One region of the Pseudoalteromonas sp. 13-15 genome, then DNA from elsewhere that is predicted to be linked to it. Evidence: predicted binding sites of a transcription regulator. Region 1 holds the regulator's gene; each other region holds the start of a gene.
The links. Region 1 encodes LexA, which represses DNA repair genes until DNA is damaged. Its sites were predicted from a motif close to TACTGTATNNNNATACAGTA; they were not measured.
Positions count from the first base shown of each region.

Region 1 (3,469 bases):
TCAAGCGGGATAGCGCTCATAACCAAACCGCCAAGCAACCAAGCTAGTATTTGTATTCCTAATAAATAGCCCAACCATTTATGAAGTTTACGTGCTGGTTTAAAAACTTTTTTCATGTGTGTTTATCTTATTATTTTTACGAGACATTTTACGCGATGGTTGAGCAAGGTGAGTGCGACAAAATGTCGCACTAGTGCATTAAAATAGCGTTTCAGCACAATAGCGCCAATTGTAAGCAGCAATAGCACTCTAAAATAAGAGTATTACTATATAAAACGTCTATTTATAGGGTGTTGATTTGGTATAAAGGTAAAACTGCGTTAAAGTTTGCATGGTAACCATTAGAGGATAAATACGAGACAATGTCGGAAATTCAATTTTTAAATGTAGATCTAGAGCTTGAGTCAAAACAAGATATTAGTGTGCTGGTGGCCGACCTAAAAAAAGTCGCAACGATTTTACATTATGACAAAGACGAATACCGTCAATTAGCACGTATTGAGGTAGCTGGCGATGTAAAATCACCAGACAAAGCAATAAACCATATATGTGAGCTTATTGAGTCATGTTCACGCAATGCATTAAAGCAATGGTTAAGCTGCTCACGTAGAACGTTTGATATAGGGTTTGAGTCAGGCACGTCGCCAAAATGTTTTAATCAAGCTTTACATGCAGATACACTACTGCGTATATCTGCTATTGGCGCGGGTATGGAAATAACAATTTACCCTCTCGAAAAATAACTTACGTCTTTCGCTCAACAACGGCTGCGGTCATTTTTGATACGCAGCATAGCTCGTTGCGGCTGTTTGTAATTTTTATTTCCCAAACAGAGCTTCGTTTTCCAATATGAAATGCGCGTGCTGTTGCCGTTAATGTACCATTGCGAGAAGCCTTTAAATGGCTTGCACTTATTTCTTGCCCAACACAGTAAAACTTTGTGAAATCAACTACAAAATTAGCAGCATAGCTCGCTACGGTTTCGGCGAGTACAACGTTTGCGCCGCCATGAACCATGCCAATAGGGTTATGGTGTGCAGGGATTGCAGGCATGGTTGCTACTAGATAATCGTCGCCTATCTCTGTTATTTCGATTCCCATGGTTTTCATTAGCGTCCCTTGGCCATTAATGCCTTCGTCCAATTGTTTACACAATGCTAATGTAATGGGTTGATGCCAAATACTCATATAGATTCCTTTAAATTTAATGTAGCAAGTTACTATTTTTATAGGCTATTTTAGAAAGCCCCTAAAATGTACACGTAAGGAAGTAATTTGGCTATTTGAACGAATAATTTAAATTTGCGATTTTTATTTAACTGTATATACTCACAGTTAAATGTACTGTATGGAAAACCAGTTGTATGCGCCCATTAACTAAACGCCAAGCTCAAATACTCGAATTAATTAAAGTGTTTATTAAAGACACTGGTATGCCGCCTACACGTGCCGAAATAGCACAAACGTTAGGGTTTAAAAGTGCAAATGCCGCTGAGGAACATTTAAAAGCCCTTGCCAAAAAAGGGGTGATTAAAATGAAACCTGGCGCAAGCCGTGGAATTCAACTTGTTGAAGAAGAGGAGCCAGAACAATTAGGTTTACCGCTTATTGGCCGAGTTGCGGCAGGTTCCCCTATTTTGGCGCAAGAACATGTTGAAAGCCACTGTAAAATTGACCCATTAATGTTTAAACCAGCTGCCGACTTTTTACTGCGCGTAAACGGTATGAGTATGAAAGATATAGGCATTATGGATGGCGATTTACTTGCTGTGCATAAAACACAAGTGGCTGAAAATGGTCAAGTTGTGGTTGCCCGTGTTGATGACGATGTAACCGTAAAACGCATCGAAAAAGCGGGTCGTCAGGTATTGCTTCATGCCGAAAATGACGAGTTTGCACCAATTAAGGTCGATCTTGAAACTGAGTCGTTCAACATTGAAGGCTTAGCAGTGGGTGTAATTCGTAACGCGGACTGGATGTAGTTTTTCTTATTTTATAAAAAGCGCACTTTTTTGGTGCGCTTTTTTTATTTTTAAAATTTTGTTTGTTTTTTATTCACACTCTTTCATTTCATCCTTAGCCCTTACCACCTCTCGATTTGAGCTATTTCTCTCTACGTTCAACTAAGTCAACTCTCTACTTTTTATATATTTATTGTTTGTTTTTAATACAAAAAACTTGCATGGTGGTTAAATATTAACTAATTGTTAATAAGCTGACGCTGGCAATACTCATCGCTTTTAAGTTTTGAGCACACACAATAAACTTTTGCTAGCGCAGTGAATGCCAATTTTTATAAATAAAACGGCATTAATAAAAAAATAAAAATAACGAATTGGCGTTTAAGCCGTATGCCTCTTCGCTTTGCACTAGCAACAGCATCAAAGGAGTCGTCACATGGGTAAACTTAGTTGTACCTTGTGGCTTATATTGTGTGTTTTTCCGCAGTTAGCCTTGGCAAATAGCCAATTTAATATGCGTAAAGGCGTTACAGATATAAGTGAAAATGTTTACGAATTACACATGACCATATTTTTTATATGTTGTGTGATTGGGATAATAGTGTTTGCCATTATGCTTTGGGCACTCATTCATCATCGCAAATCTAAAGGAGCGGTTCCCGCTCAATTCCACGAAAGCACCAAAGTAGAAATTCTTTGGACCGCCATTCCATTTGTTATTTTAATTGCTATGGCAGTGCCAGCTACAAAAACGTTAATAGCGATGGAAGATGCCAGTAAAGCCGACTTAACAATTAAAGTTACAGGTTCACAGTGGAAATGGCATTATGAATACATGGGAGAAGATGTAGAGTTTTACTCAATGCTTGCAACTCCTCAGGATGAAATAACTAATTTAGCTGATAAAAACCCAAATTATCTACTTGAGGTAGACAAACCCCTCGTACTGCCAATTAATCAAAAAATTCGTTTTTTAATGACCTCAGATGATGTTATCCACTCTTGGTGGGTACCAGACTTTGCCGTTAAAAAAGATGCCAACCCAGGCTTTATTAACGAAACATGGACCAACATAAACGAAGAAGGCATTTACCGAGGTCAGTGTGCTGAGCTGTGCGGTAAAGATCACGGGTTTATGCCCGTTGTGGTAGAGGCCAAATCTGAGGCTGACTTTAAAGTATGGTTGGCCGATGCTAAACAAGCTAAGCAACAAGCAGCTTTAGCTGATGCCGCTTTACTTGATCAAACATTACCTAAAGAAGAGCTAATGGAGCTGGGCGCTCAAGTATACATGGCAAGTTGTGCAGCATGTCATCAACCTACAGGGTTAGGGCTACCGGGCGTATTTCCGGCTCTAAAAGGTAGCCCAATTGTACTTGGCGATATAAAAGGTCATATAGACATACTTATTCATGGGAGCCCAGGTACGGCAATGCAATCATTTGCCAAGCAGTTATCTATAAAACAATTGGCTGCGGTTATTACTTACAAGCGAAATGCATGGGGTA
Region 1 is NZ_CP019162.1:2,631,288-2,634,756, forward strand. It holds gene ATS72_RS12200 (hypothetical protein) at 1-116, opposite strand, end outside; gene ATS72_RS12205 (hypothetical protein) at 363-743, shown strand; gene ATS72_RS12210 (PaaI family thioesterase) at 745-1,188, opposite strand; gene lexA (transcriptional repressor LexA) at 1,365-1,982, shown strand; gene coxB (cytochrome c oxidase subunit II) at 2,398-3,469, shown strand, end outside.

Region 2 (3,469 bases), 1.4 Mb from region 1:
AGGTATTATTTTGGCTGCAGTAGCGATTGCTGTATCAGCCAAACGATACTGCGAGCGCCAATATGACCCTGTTGCGATGATGAAAACATTGGGCGGCAGTCGCTCAATGATCCGTAAAATTTACATGCTTCACTTATTGCTTGTATGTGCAATGGCTGTGAGTATAGGTTTATTGATTGGTTACGGCTTGCAAGAAATAGCCACCGGATACCTTTCAAAAAGTATGGGAAGCGAATTGCCGGTGGGTGGATTTAAGCCTTGGCTTGTAGCAATTAGTACGGGTGTAATTTGCGCCGTTATGTTTTCTATTAAACCGTTATTTGATTTGTTCGATATTCCGCCACTTAGGGTACTGCGTCGTAATTTAGGTGACAAACTAGCGGTGAGCCGCGTGCACTTGGGTATGAGTGCATTGACCGTGTTTTTGTTAATGTGGTTATTTAGTAACAATATAAAAATAACGCTAATATTATTTATAACCACACTAACTTTAATTGGCGTGTTGTTTTTAATATCTAAACTTATATTTGGCGGTGGCCGAAAACTGGGTTTAAAACCAGGTAATAGTTGGTCATTGGCTATTGCGTCGATTCAAAAGCGTGCCAATGTAAATGCAGTTCAACTTATTAGTTTTTCGCTCGCCATTAAACTGCTTCTGTTTTTAGTTGTGCTTAAAAATGACATGATTGCTGATTGGCAGTCGCAATTACCAAGCGATGCGCCCAATGCATTTTTAGTTAATATTACTCAAAACGACCTTGAACCAATCAATAATTACCTTGCTGAGAAAGACATTTTAGTGTCTGACTTCTACCCAACGATTCGAGGGCGTGTTAACGCGGTAAATGGTGAGTTGGTTGCACGTGAAGTATCTCTTCAAGACAATGAGAAAAAAGATGAAGAAGCGCGTTCGGGTATTGGCCGTGAGCTAAACTTAACGTGGCTTAAAGATGTACCGGCTCAAAACGAGATAATTCAAGGTGAATGGTTTGGTGAAAACGCAGTGGCCGAGGCATCAGTTGAAGAGTCGATGTTAGAGCGCCTTGATGTTGAAATTGGCGACACACTTACCTTTTTAATTGGCGCGCAGTCGTTCGATGCTAAAATTACCAGCGTTCGCACAGTTAACTGGGCAACGCTTAAACCCAACTTCTTTATTATACTCAGCCCAGATGTACTTAAAGACTTTCCGGCAACGTATATTTCGTCGGTTAGGATAGAACCTGAGCAAAAGCGCGACTTTAGCCAACTGCTGCGCACCTATCCAACCATTACTGCAATCGATGTAGACAACTTTGTAAAGCAAATACAAACCACAATATCGCAAGTCTCACTTGCCATTGGTTTTGTACTTGCCATTGTTGTTTTGTGCGGTGCATTAGTACTCATTTCGCAAGTGCAAGCGAGCTTAGGTGAACGCATGCAAGAAATTGTAATTTTAAGAACATTAGGTGCTAAAAGCCGTTTAATTAAAAATGCGACCTTGTACGAGTTTTTATTATTGGGTGGGTTAGCCGGTTTAGTTGCTGCATTTTTTAGCGACTTAGCGCTTTTGATTGTGCAGCAACAAATGTTTGAACTTACGGGCAAGCTTCATCCACACATATGGATTATAGGCCCGCTTGCTGGTGGTTTATTTGTAGCCGGGTTGGGTTATTTAATGATTGCCCGTACCCTTAAACAAAACACCCAAGGGTTAGTTCGCGCTTTAGGGTAAACTAACTATTATTGCGTTTAAAATGCTCGCTATTTAAGCGAGCATTTTTGTTTTTGCTTGGTACTGGTATTTTATACAGTGCTCTGGCATTATTAGCCTAATTTACAATAAAAACAACGAGAATGTGATTTGGCCATTATTTTAGGGATCGACCCAGGATCGCGTTTGACTGGTTACGGTGTAGTTGCTCACCAAGGTGCTAAATTTACTTATTTAGGCAGTGGTTGTATAAAATTAGCCGAACATCCTTTTCCGGTACGCCTTAAAATGATTTACCAGGGCATCACTCAACTTGTTGAGCAGTTTTCGCCTGAAACGTTTGCTATAGAAAAAGTATTTATGGCTCATAATCCCGATTCTGCATTAAAACTTGGCCAAGCGCGTGGTGCTGCCATTGTGGGTGCTGCAATGGCTGATTTGCCAGTGTTTGAGTATTCGGCAAGGCAAATTAAACAAGCTGTAGTAGGCAACGGTGGTGCAGACAAAAGCCAAGTCCAGCATATGGTAAAAAATATTCTAAAATTACCAGGTACGCCTCAAGCCGATGCAGCAGATGCATTAGCAATAGCAATTTGCCATGCTCATTCAGAACAAAATTTAATTAAACTAGCGGGCAGCGCAAGCAAAACCGTTAGAGGACGCTTAAGGAAATAACAATGATAGGCCGCTTAAATGGTATTTTAGTTGAAAAACAACCCCCCGAAATTTTACTTGAAGTAAGCGGCGTGGGTTATGAAGTACAAATGCCAATGACCTGTTTTTACGACTTACCAAAAGTGGGTGAAAACACGATTGTTTATACTCATTTTGTAGTGCGTGAAGATGCGCAGTTACTGTTTGGTTTTAATAATAAAACAGAGCGCGCATTATTTAGAGAGCTTTTAAAAGCTAATGGGGTAGGGCCAAAACTCGGGCTCGCTATTTTATCGGGAATGTCGGCGCAACAGTTTGTTAGCTGTGTAAATAATGAAGATGCTACATCGCTGGTTAAATTACCGGGTGTGGGTAAAAAAACCGCTGAACGTTTAGTGCTTGAGATGAAAGACCGTCTAAAAGATTGGGGTAATGATTTATTTACACCATTTAGCGATAGCGCAGTGATAGAGCCTCACAGCGATGCATTAGTGGCTAATCATGCAGCGGATGATGCCGTTTCTGCACTTGTTGCATTAGGGTATAAATTGCCACAGGCACAAAAAGCAGTAAAATCGGTGAGTAAACCGGATATGTCTACTGAGGTTCTTATAAAAGAATCTTTAAAATCGATGTTGTGAGTAACCCATGATTGAAGCGGATCGCTTAATTGACGCGACTGAAAAAACAAATGAAGACTCGATTGACCGAGCAATTAGGCCAAAACTGTTGGCTGATTACCGAGGTCAACCGCATGTTAAGCAGCAAATGGAAATATTTATTGAAGCTGCACGCAGCCGCGATGAAGCGCTTGATCATTTATTAATATTTGGTCCGCCAGGTTTAGGAAAAACCACATTGGCGAATATTGTAGCAAACGAATTAAACGTAAATATTAAAACCACCTCAGGACCTGTACTTGAAAAAGCAGGCGATTTAGCGGCACTTCTTACAAACCTTGAAGAAGGTGATGTACTGTTTATCGACGAGATCCACAGGTTAAGCCCACAGGTTGAAGAAATACTTTACCCTGCAATGGAAGACTATCAGCTTGACATAATGATAGGTGAAGGCCCTGCTGCACGTTCTATCAAACTGGATTTGCCGCCATTTACGTTA
Region 2 is NZ_CP019162.1:1,220,551-1,224,019, reverse strand. It holds gene ATS72_RS05670 (ABC transporter permease) at 1-1,717, shown strand, start outside; gene ruvC (crossover junction endodeoxyribonuclease RuvC) at 1,847-2,371, shown strand; gene ruvA (Holliday junction branch migration protein RuvA) at 2,374-2,991, shown strand; gene ruvB (Holliday junction branch migration DNA helicase RuvB) at 2,999-3,469, shown strand, end outside.
Region 2: a site for LexA is predicted at 1,779-1,798, ahead of ruvC (crossover junction endodeoxyribonuclease RuvC). Genes of this name have one in related genera too.

Region 3 (3,469 bases), 320 kb from region 1:
CGTGACGACGTGCCCTATTTTTTAACGGAGCTAAAAAAAGCAGGAAAAGAGCTTATATTGCTTACCAACGCACATCCAGAAAACGTCATGATGAAATTTGAACACACCGCAATCGATAATTATTTAGATGGTGTAGTGTCGACTCATGAATATGGCGTAAGTAAAGAGCAGCAAAGTTTATGGCACCAAGTACAAAATGATTTAGGATTTAACAAAACACGTACTTTGTTTGTTGATGACAGCATAGCTGTATTAAATGCCGCAAAAGAATACGGCATTGGACACTTACTTGCGGTTGCCAACCCCGACAGTCAGCAACCACACAACGAAATAGCCGATTACTTAAATGTAACCGACTACCGTACTATTATTTAGCTTTTTGGGTAACGTGCCTCAAGGCCTTGATAGACTAATTTTGCGAAGTCTGCATGTTCGGTATCAAGGCTTTTAACTACTTCCACTAAGTGCTCGTTATCTTCTTGCCCGTTCCACACTTTAATGTAGCTACCGTCTTTATAACCATGGTCTTGGCGGAAAAAGTTTAAGGTATTTTTACCAACATAACCACGGTATAAATCGTCAATATCCATGCCCATTTGTGCCATACAACCGGCAAATGCTGATGCATTAAACGCTTTATCTGCAACAGCAGATGCCGCAAGTATTTCTAACGTTTGCTTAAAGTCATCAGCTTGCTGAACTTGGCTCAACTCACTTTCTAATTGCTTTGCTAAGTCTTGATAGCTTGTTTTTCCGTCAATACGTAGCGACAAACCAAAGTGAAAAATATCAACCAATTCTAAAATAACTTGCTCGGTATCGGGTGTTTGTTTTTTCCACCACTTCCAGCCATGATGATCTAGCATTTCGGCACACTCAACCCAAATAGCGCGATACCATTCAAACCCTTGTGTAAACCATTGTTCATGCACTTTTGTATTCATGGCGTTTTGCATTTCTAGCATGACTACTAGCTTATTTAAATTGGCAGACATATCAATTCCTGTCGTTTTTAGTTGTTTTAATAATACAGAGAAAGCGCTGTTTTTGCATTTGCTATGTCTGTTTTAATTATTTTTATCGATTACTGGTAAACTCAGCCCACGACTCGATTAAATCAACAAAGTCTTCAAAACCACAACCACTGCTTAAGTCGTTCTCTTCAAGCATTAAATCATCATCTTGATAGGCAATTAAGTCTTCGCTGTCTTGGTGCAGAGCATGAGCCTCAAATAAGGCCTCATCTTTAGATAAAATTAAATCTATTTCTTGGCCTTTTAGAGTGACTGGCTCAAAACTCGTTTTGACAGACACAATAAGTGCTTGCACCATAGCGACTTTGTCTTTGCCAATTTCTTCGTTTAACCAACGACCTATTATTGCGTGTTCGCTGCTTATTTTAATTCGTAAACCACTAATAGGGTCACGTATAAATTGATATTCCATAGCTATTACTTATTAAACGTTAATAACGCGATTATACCCGTAAATTAGCTGTAACGCCGACCCTAAAAAACAAAATAGCGCCATTGGGCGCTATTTTTGTAAAACGTTTAAATACCTAACTTCGCGAGCGGTATCGTGCCGCATCTATTATCGACCATAAATAAATAATAGGGACTAATACAAAACCAACGAGTACGTAAATAAGTGCGTAACTTATAACAATAGCTAGCGCAAAAAATATAGCCGCTAAAATACGCCCTTGTACTAGTTGCCCTAAACCAGGAAAAAATATATTACACAATGCAGCAATCACATTACCGCCAGACCCTTGATCAGCCATACTCACCTCTGTAGTTAATTAATTTTAAATTTTAGTTATCTACTTACTATCACACTTTATGCCAATTTATTAAAGCTTAAAAATCAGCTAGTTAAATTACGACTCACTAATTACTTTGGTATTTTTTACTAAATATAGGTCAATTTGATTATTTTTATTATTAATTTTAGTCACTTATCCACGCCAAAAACTATCCAGCTGATTGGTTTTAGAGGCTATTTTTATAATAGCTGTTCATAAAAACAGTATTTTATTTAGCCTAACAAAAACACCTGTTATACTGCCCTCAATATTGATTAAAAAGGCGTAACGATGGACGTTTCAGAATTACTCGACGGCTTAAATGACAAACAACGCGATGCCGTTGCAGCCCCATTACAAAACATGCTGGTGTTGGCCGGTGCTGGGTCTGGTAAAACACGAGTGTTAGTTCATCGTATCGCGTGGCTTATGCAAGTTGAACAAGCATCAGCTTATAGTATTTTTGCGGTAACTTTTACCAATAAAGCAGCTAAAGAAATGCGTACCCGCGTTGAAGAAACCTTAAAAGCACCGGTTGGCGGGATGTGGATTGGTACTTTCCATGGTTTATCACACCGTATTTTACGCGCTCATCACCGTGAAGCTAACTTACCAGAAGCCTTTCAAATTTTAGATTCTGATGACCAACTTCGTATGATCAAGCGCTTATTAAAATCAATGAATATTGATGATAAAAAGTGGCCTGCAAAACAGTTTGGTTGGTACATAAGCGCTAAAAAAGACGAAGCACTTCGCCCTAAAGATATTCAAGCTTATGATATAAACGAGCAAATGATGCTGCGTGTATATGCCGCCTACCAGGAAGCGTGTGACAGGGCTGGTTTGGTCGATTTTGCTGAAATACTGCTACGCAGCTATGAAGTATTAAAAAATAACCCGACGTTACTTCGCCACTACCAACAGCGCTTTGCCCACATGCTAGTAGACGAGTTTCAAGATACTAATACCATTCAGTACGCATGGTTAAAGTTACTTGCCGGCGACACAAGCAGCATAATGATTGTTGGCGACGACGACCAAAGTATTTACGGCTGGCGCGGCGCTAAAATAGAAAACATAAAACGTTTTTTAACTGACTTTGATGCTGAAACTATTCGCCTTGAACAAAACTACCGTTCAACCGCAACTATTCTTAAAGCATCTAATGCGCTTATAAAAAATAACTCCGAGCGTATGGGAAAAAGCTTATGGACCGATGGTAACGAAGGCGAGCCTATATCAATTTATGCCGCCTTTAACGAGCTAGACGAAGCCCGCTTTGTGAGTAGCAAATTACGTAGTTGGTTAAATGCTGGTAACGCGTTGCAAGACGCCGCTATTTTATACCGTAGTAACGCGCAATCTCGTGTACTCGAGGAAGCCATGCTGCAAGAAGGCTTAAAATATCGCATTTACGGTGGTATGCGATTCTTCGAGCGTCAAGAAATTAAAGATGCGCTATCGTACCTACGCTTAGTAGGTAATCGCCAAGACGATGCCGCATTTGAGCGTGTAATTAATACTCCTGCTCGCGGTATTGGCGATAAAACATTAAGTCATATACGTGATTGCGCTCGTGCTGAGTCACTTCCGCTTTGGTACGCAGCTAAAGCTATTGTTGAACAACAGCACTTATCAGGCCGAGCAGCTGGCGCTGTAACA
Region 3 is NZ_CP019162.1:2,310,382-2,313,850, forward strand. It holds gene yrfG (GMP/IMP nucleotidase) at 1-375, shown strand, start outside; gene ATS72_RS10740 (dUTP diphosphatase) at 372-995, opposite strand; gene ATS72_RS10745 (YacL family protein) at 1,078-1,446, opposite strand; gene ATS72_RS10750 (hypothetical protein) at 1,562-1,786, opposite strand; gene uvrD (DNA helicase II) at 2,099-3,469, shown strand, end outside.
Region 3: a site for LexA is predicted at 2,015-2,034, ahead of uvrD (DNA helicase II). Genes of this name have one in related genera too.

Region 4 (3,469 bases), on a different replicon from region 1:
TCACCATTTTTATATTGCGCTATTTTCGCTCTGCGGCTCTCAGCTGTATCATTTTTACTATCAATAGATGCTGCTTTTATACCTTGATAGGCAAGCGCGGTAGCAAGGTTAATTCCGTGCTCTACGGTACACGCAAAAACGATGATTTGTGAGCCAAGGTTACATTCATCAATTATCGTTTTTAAGATCTGTCGATTACGCTCTATGTTACTTGCTAAAGTCGTCATTGTCTCAACACCGCCCGCATCCCTTAATTCGTATGCAGCAATACCTGAATGATCATAATTTAACGACTTAAAGTTCGCTTTGGCTAAGTAACCTTTTTCTACTAAGTAATCTATTGGTGATAAATAGCCCGAAATTTGCATTGATACTTTATTGTTATAGAAAAAATTAGCTAGGCGAGCGTCTTCTTCAGATAATCCATCCTCAGAATAGCTTCTTCCTGGGGTTGCTGTTAAACCTATTAGGTCAGCATGAAACGCCTCATCATCAATAAAGTCTTGAATCACTTCTTGAAATTTAGGGGCAACAGCTTTGTGAGCTTCATCAAAAATAACTAGCGTGACTTTTTCAGCTAGTTTGCTATATAAAAGTTGTAGTTGCCTTGAGTCACTTTTTCTTAAACTTAAAAACTTATGTAAGCCAGCAACTACAAAGCCAGAGTCAATACCACTTAGGCTTTCTGTGGAACTTGAATAAAACCCATAAAGAGAAGTGGCACGGTTACCCAAAGACTGCCATGCTTTTGAAAATTCAGAGTAAGCTTGTGAACAAAGCTCCTCTCTGTCTGCTAACCACAAAACTAAGTTATTCTCTGATTGCCTGAGATGTTCAGAAGCTATATTCATTGCGGTACGTGTTTTACCAGCGCCTGTAGGCAAATGAATCAATACTCGTTTTTTATTTTGGCCGAGCTGAGAGAAAACCTGTTTACTAATGCCTTGCTGATAAGGGTAGAGACCGTAGTTTGGCTCAATACAAGATATGCTTTTTAAGCCATTATCTTGTTCTAGCTGACTTTCATACAATACAGAAAGCCCTAGTAACTCAGCAAACTTTTTAGGGTTATCATTTGCCCAACTTATTATCGCATCATAGTATTTTGGTGTAACATTTTTTGCTTCAAGTTCAAAGCTTGGAAATAGCTCGGCTAGTTGCGTTGCAGATAAACGGTCGATAAGTTTATTTCGTAATTGAGAGTCAAAAATAAAGTCGACCTGTTTAACACTCGCAACTATACCGGCAAGTTTATTTTTATTGTAAGAGTTGTTTTCTGTTATCTGATTATCTTTTGCATCAAGTTGCAGTGCGAAATTTATTGAATTTTTGGGAAGAAAACTTAATAGTTCATCCTCAGAAAAATTTGCTAGAATTTTTGTCAGCATTGATATCCCTTCAATATAGAACCTAACCTTTTATCACTAAATCAAAGTATTAGATAAGTAAAAATGTATAATACAAAGAAAGGTACAGATTTGTAACCCGTTGGACAACTTTTTTATCAACAATAACTGTATAAATAAACAGTAAATCATAAAATTAGAGCTTTCTCTCAGCTAATAATCCGTATAATATGTGCGGCGTTGGACAATTTCTCCAGGAGCAGTTTTAAGCATGAAAGCTAAATTTACAGGGCACGACACCTTCCCTTTACGCTATGGATGGCTATTTAAAGCTATTAATCACTTGAATAATAAAGGCAATTTTTCTTCTAACGAAGAAAGTATACGTCACTCTATTGTTGAACTAGGTGTAGGCAAGAATATGGTTAAGGCGATTCAGTATTGGGCTGAGTCGGCTAATGTGATAGAAAAAATAAACAAAGGTGAAATAGCTCACTCTGTAGCTAATAACGGAAAGTTTTTATTTGGCGATAAAACTGTAGATGGACACGACCCTTTTTTAGAGCTTCCTGGTTCTGTATGGCTTATTCATTTTTGGCTGAACTTTAACAACATAAGCCTAACTGCATATCGTTACTTTTTTAACTACTCTAACGTTCAATATTTTGAAAAAAGTAAACTAGTAGATGACTGTTATGACGATGCTAAACGACTAGTTAAAACAGAGCTGAGTAACTTAAGTACACTAAAAAAAGATGTAGATTGTTTTTTAAATACTTACAGCAAAAAACAAAAAAATAGTACAGCAAAAAAAGCTGTTAAAGTTGATGAAGACCATTTTACATCGCCTTTAGCTGAATTAAATTTAGTACAAGATAATGGTGGCGGCTTTTATGTAAGTAACCTTGCTGAACGCCCTGAACTACCTGTTGAAATATTTATTTATGCACTGCTTGAGTTTTTTAATGCAGAAACACAAGACTCTAATGTAGGTACTATTGATTTTGATTCTTTACTTACAAAACCTTGCTCACCGGGAAGAATATTTAGGCTTTCAGAGTCTGGGTTAGGGCAAAAGTTGGATGAAGCGCAGGGCTTTACAAGTAAGAATGTAACTTGGGTGGATTCGCTGGGTTTACGTCAAGTAAGTATATCTACTGATATAAAAAATAATGCGATCGATTACTTAAAAATGTACTACGGTAAATAACATGTCTGAATCTTTAATTACAATAAATCAACGCTACAAAAGTTCGACACGAATTGATACCGATAATACTGATTTCTCTCCATTTATAGATGAATTTGTACTGCATGGTACAGCTATAAATGTACTTGATACTATTAGTCGCGAATTTGAAAATAGCACACAACGTGCATTTACAATTACAGGCCCTTATGGGTCAGGTAAATCTACCGTTGCTTTGTTTTTATCTTGCTTGCTCTCTACCGACACAAAAAAACGTAGTTATGCCCTAAAAAAATTAAATAATTCTCAAAGTGTTATTACCGATTTTGAAGAGCGCTTTGCGTTAAAAAACGGTTGGCAAACTGTTAAACATGTTTGTGGTTTAGAAGCCCCAGCAAACAGTATTTTAGTCAGCTTACTTAATGCATTTGATGAAGACTTTGATAAAACAGAAATAGCTGATTTTGATGATGATAAATGCTTAGCAGAAATAAAAAAGATCCTACAAAAACCAAGTAAAAATGAAGACGGTGTTTTAATTTTACTTGATGAAATGGGTAAAGCTTTAGATTATCAATCTCGTGAAAACAAAGATTTACATTTATTTCAATCTTTAGCCGATATTGTGCAGCAGGCAAAACGACCTGTTTTACTTATGGGCTTTTTACATCAGGCGTTTTCTGACTACGCTAAAAACAAAGATGTTAAAACTCAAAAAGAATGGAGCAAAGTGCAAGGGCGCTATCGCGACTTAAGCTTTAATCCATCTATTGACGAGTCTTTAACGCTTGTTGGTGATTCGATATACCGAGCACCTAAAGTGGAAGATGCAATAGAGTCTAAATACGCCGACTTAATTAGTACTGTCAGCGGCGCTTTTACAAACCAGAATAAAAACAAGCATGCACTTAGCAAAACACTGCCACTAGACCCT
Region 4 is NZ_CP019163.1:324,193-327,661, reverse strand. It holds gene ATS72_RS17000 (DEAD/DEAH box helicase) at 1-1,388, opposite strand, end outside; gene ATS72_RS16995 (DUF4007 family protein) at 1,618-2,556, shown strand; gene ATS72_RS16990 (hypothetical protein) at 2,558-3,469, shown strand, end outside.
Region 4: a site for LexA is predicted at 1,513-1,532, ahead of ATS72_RS16995 (DUF4007 family protein). Genes of this name have one in related genera too.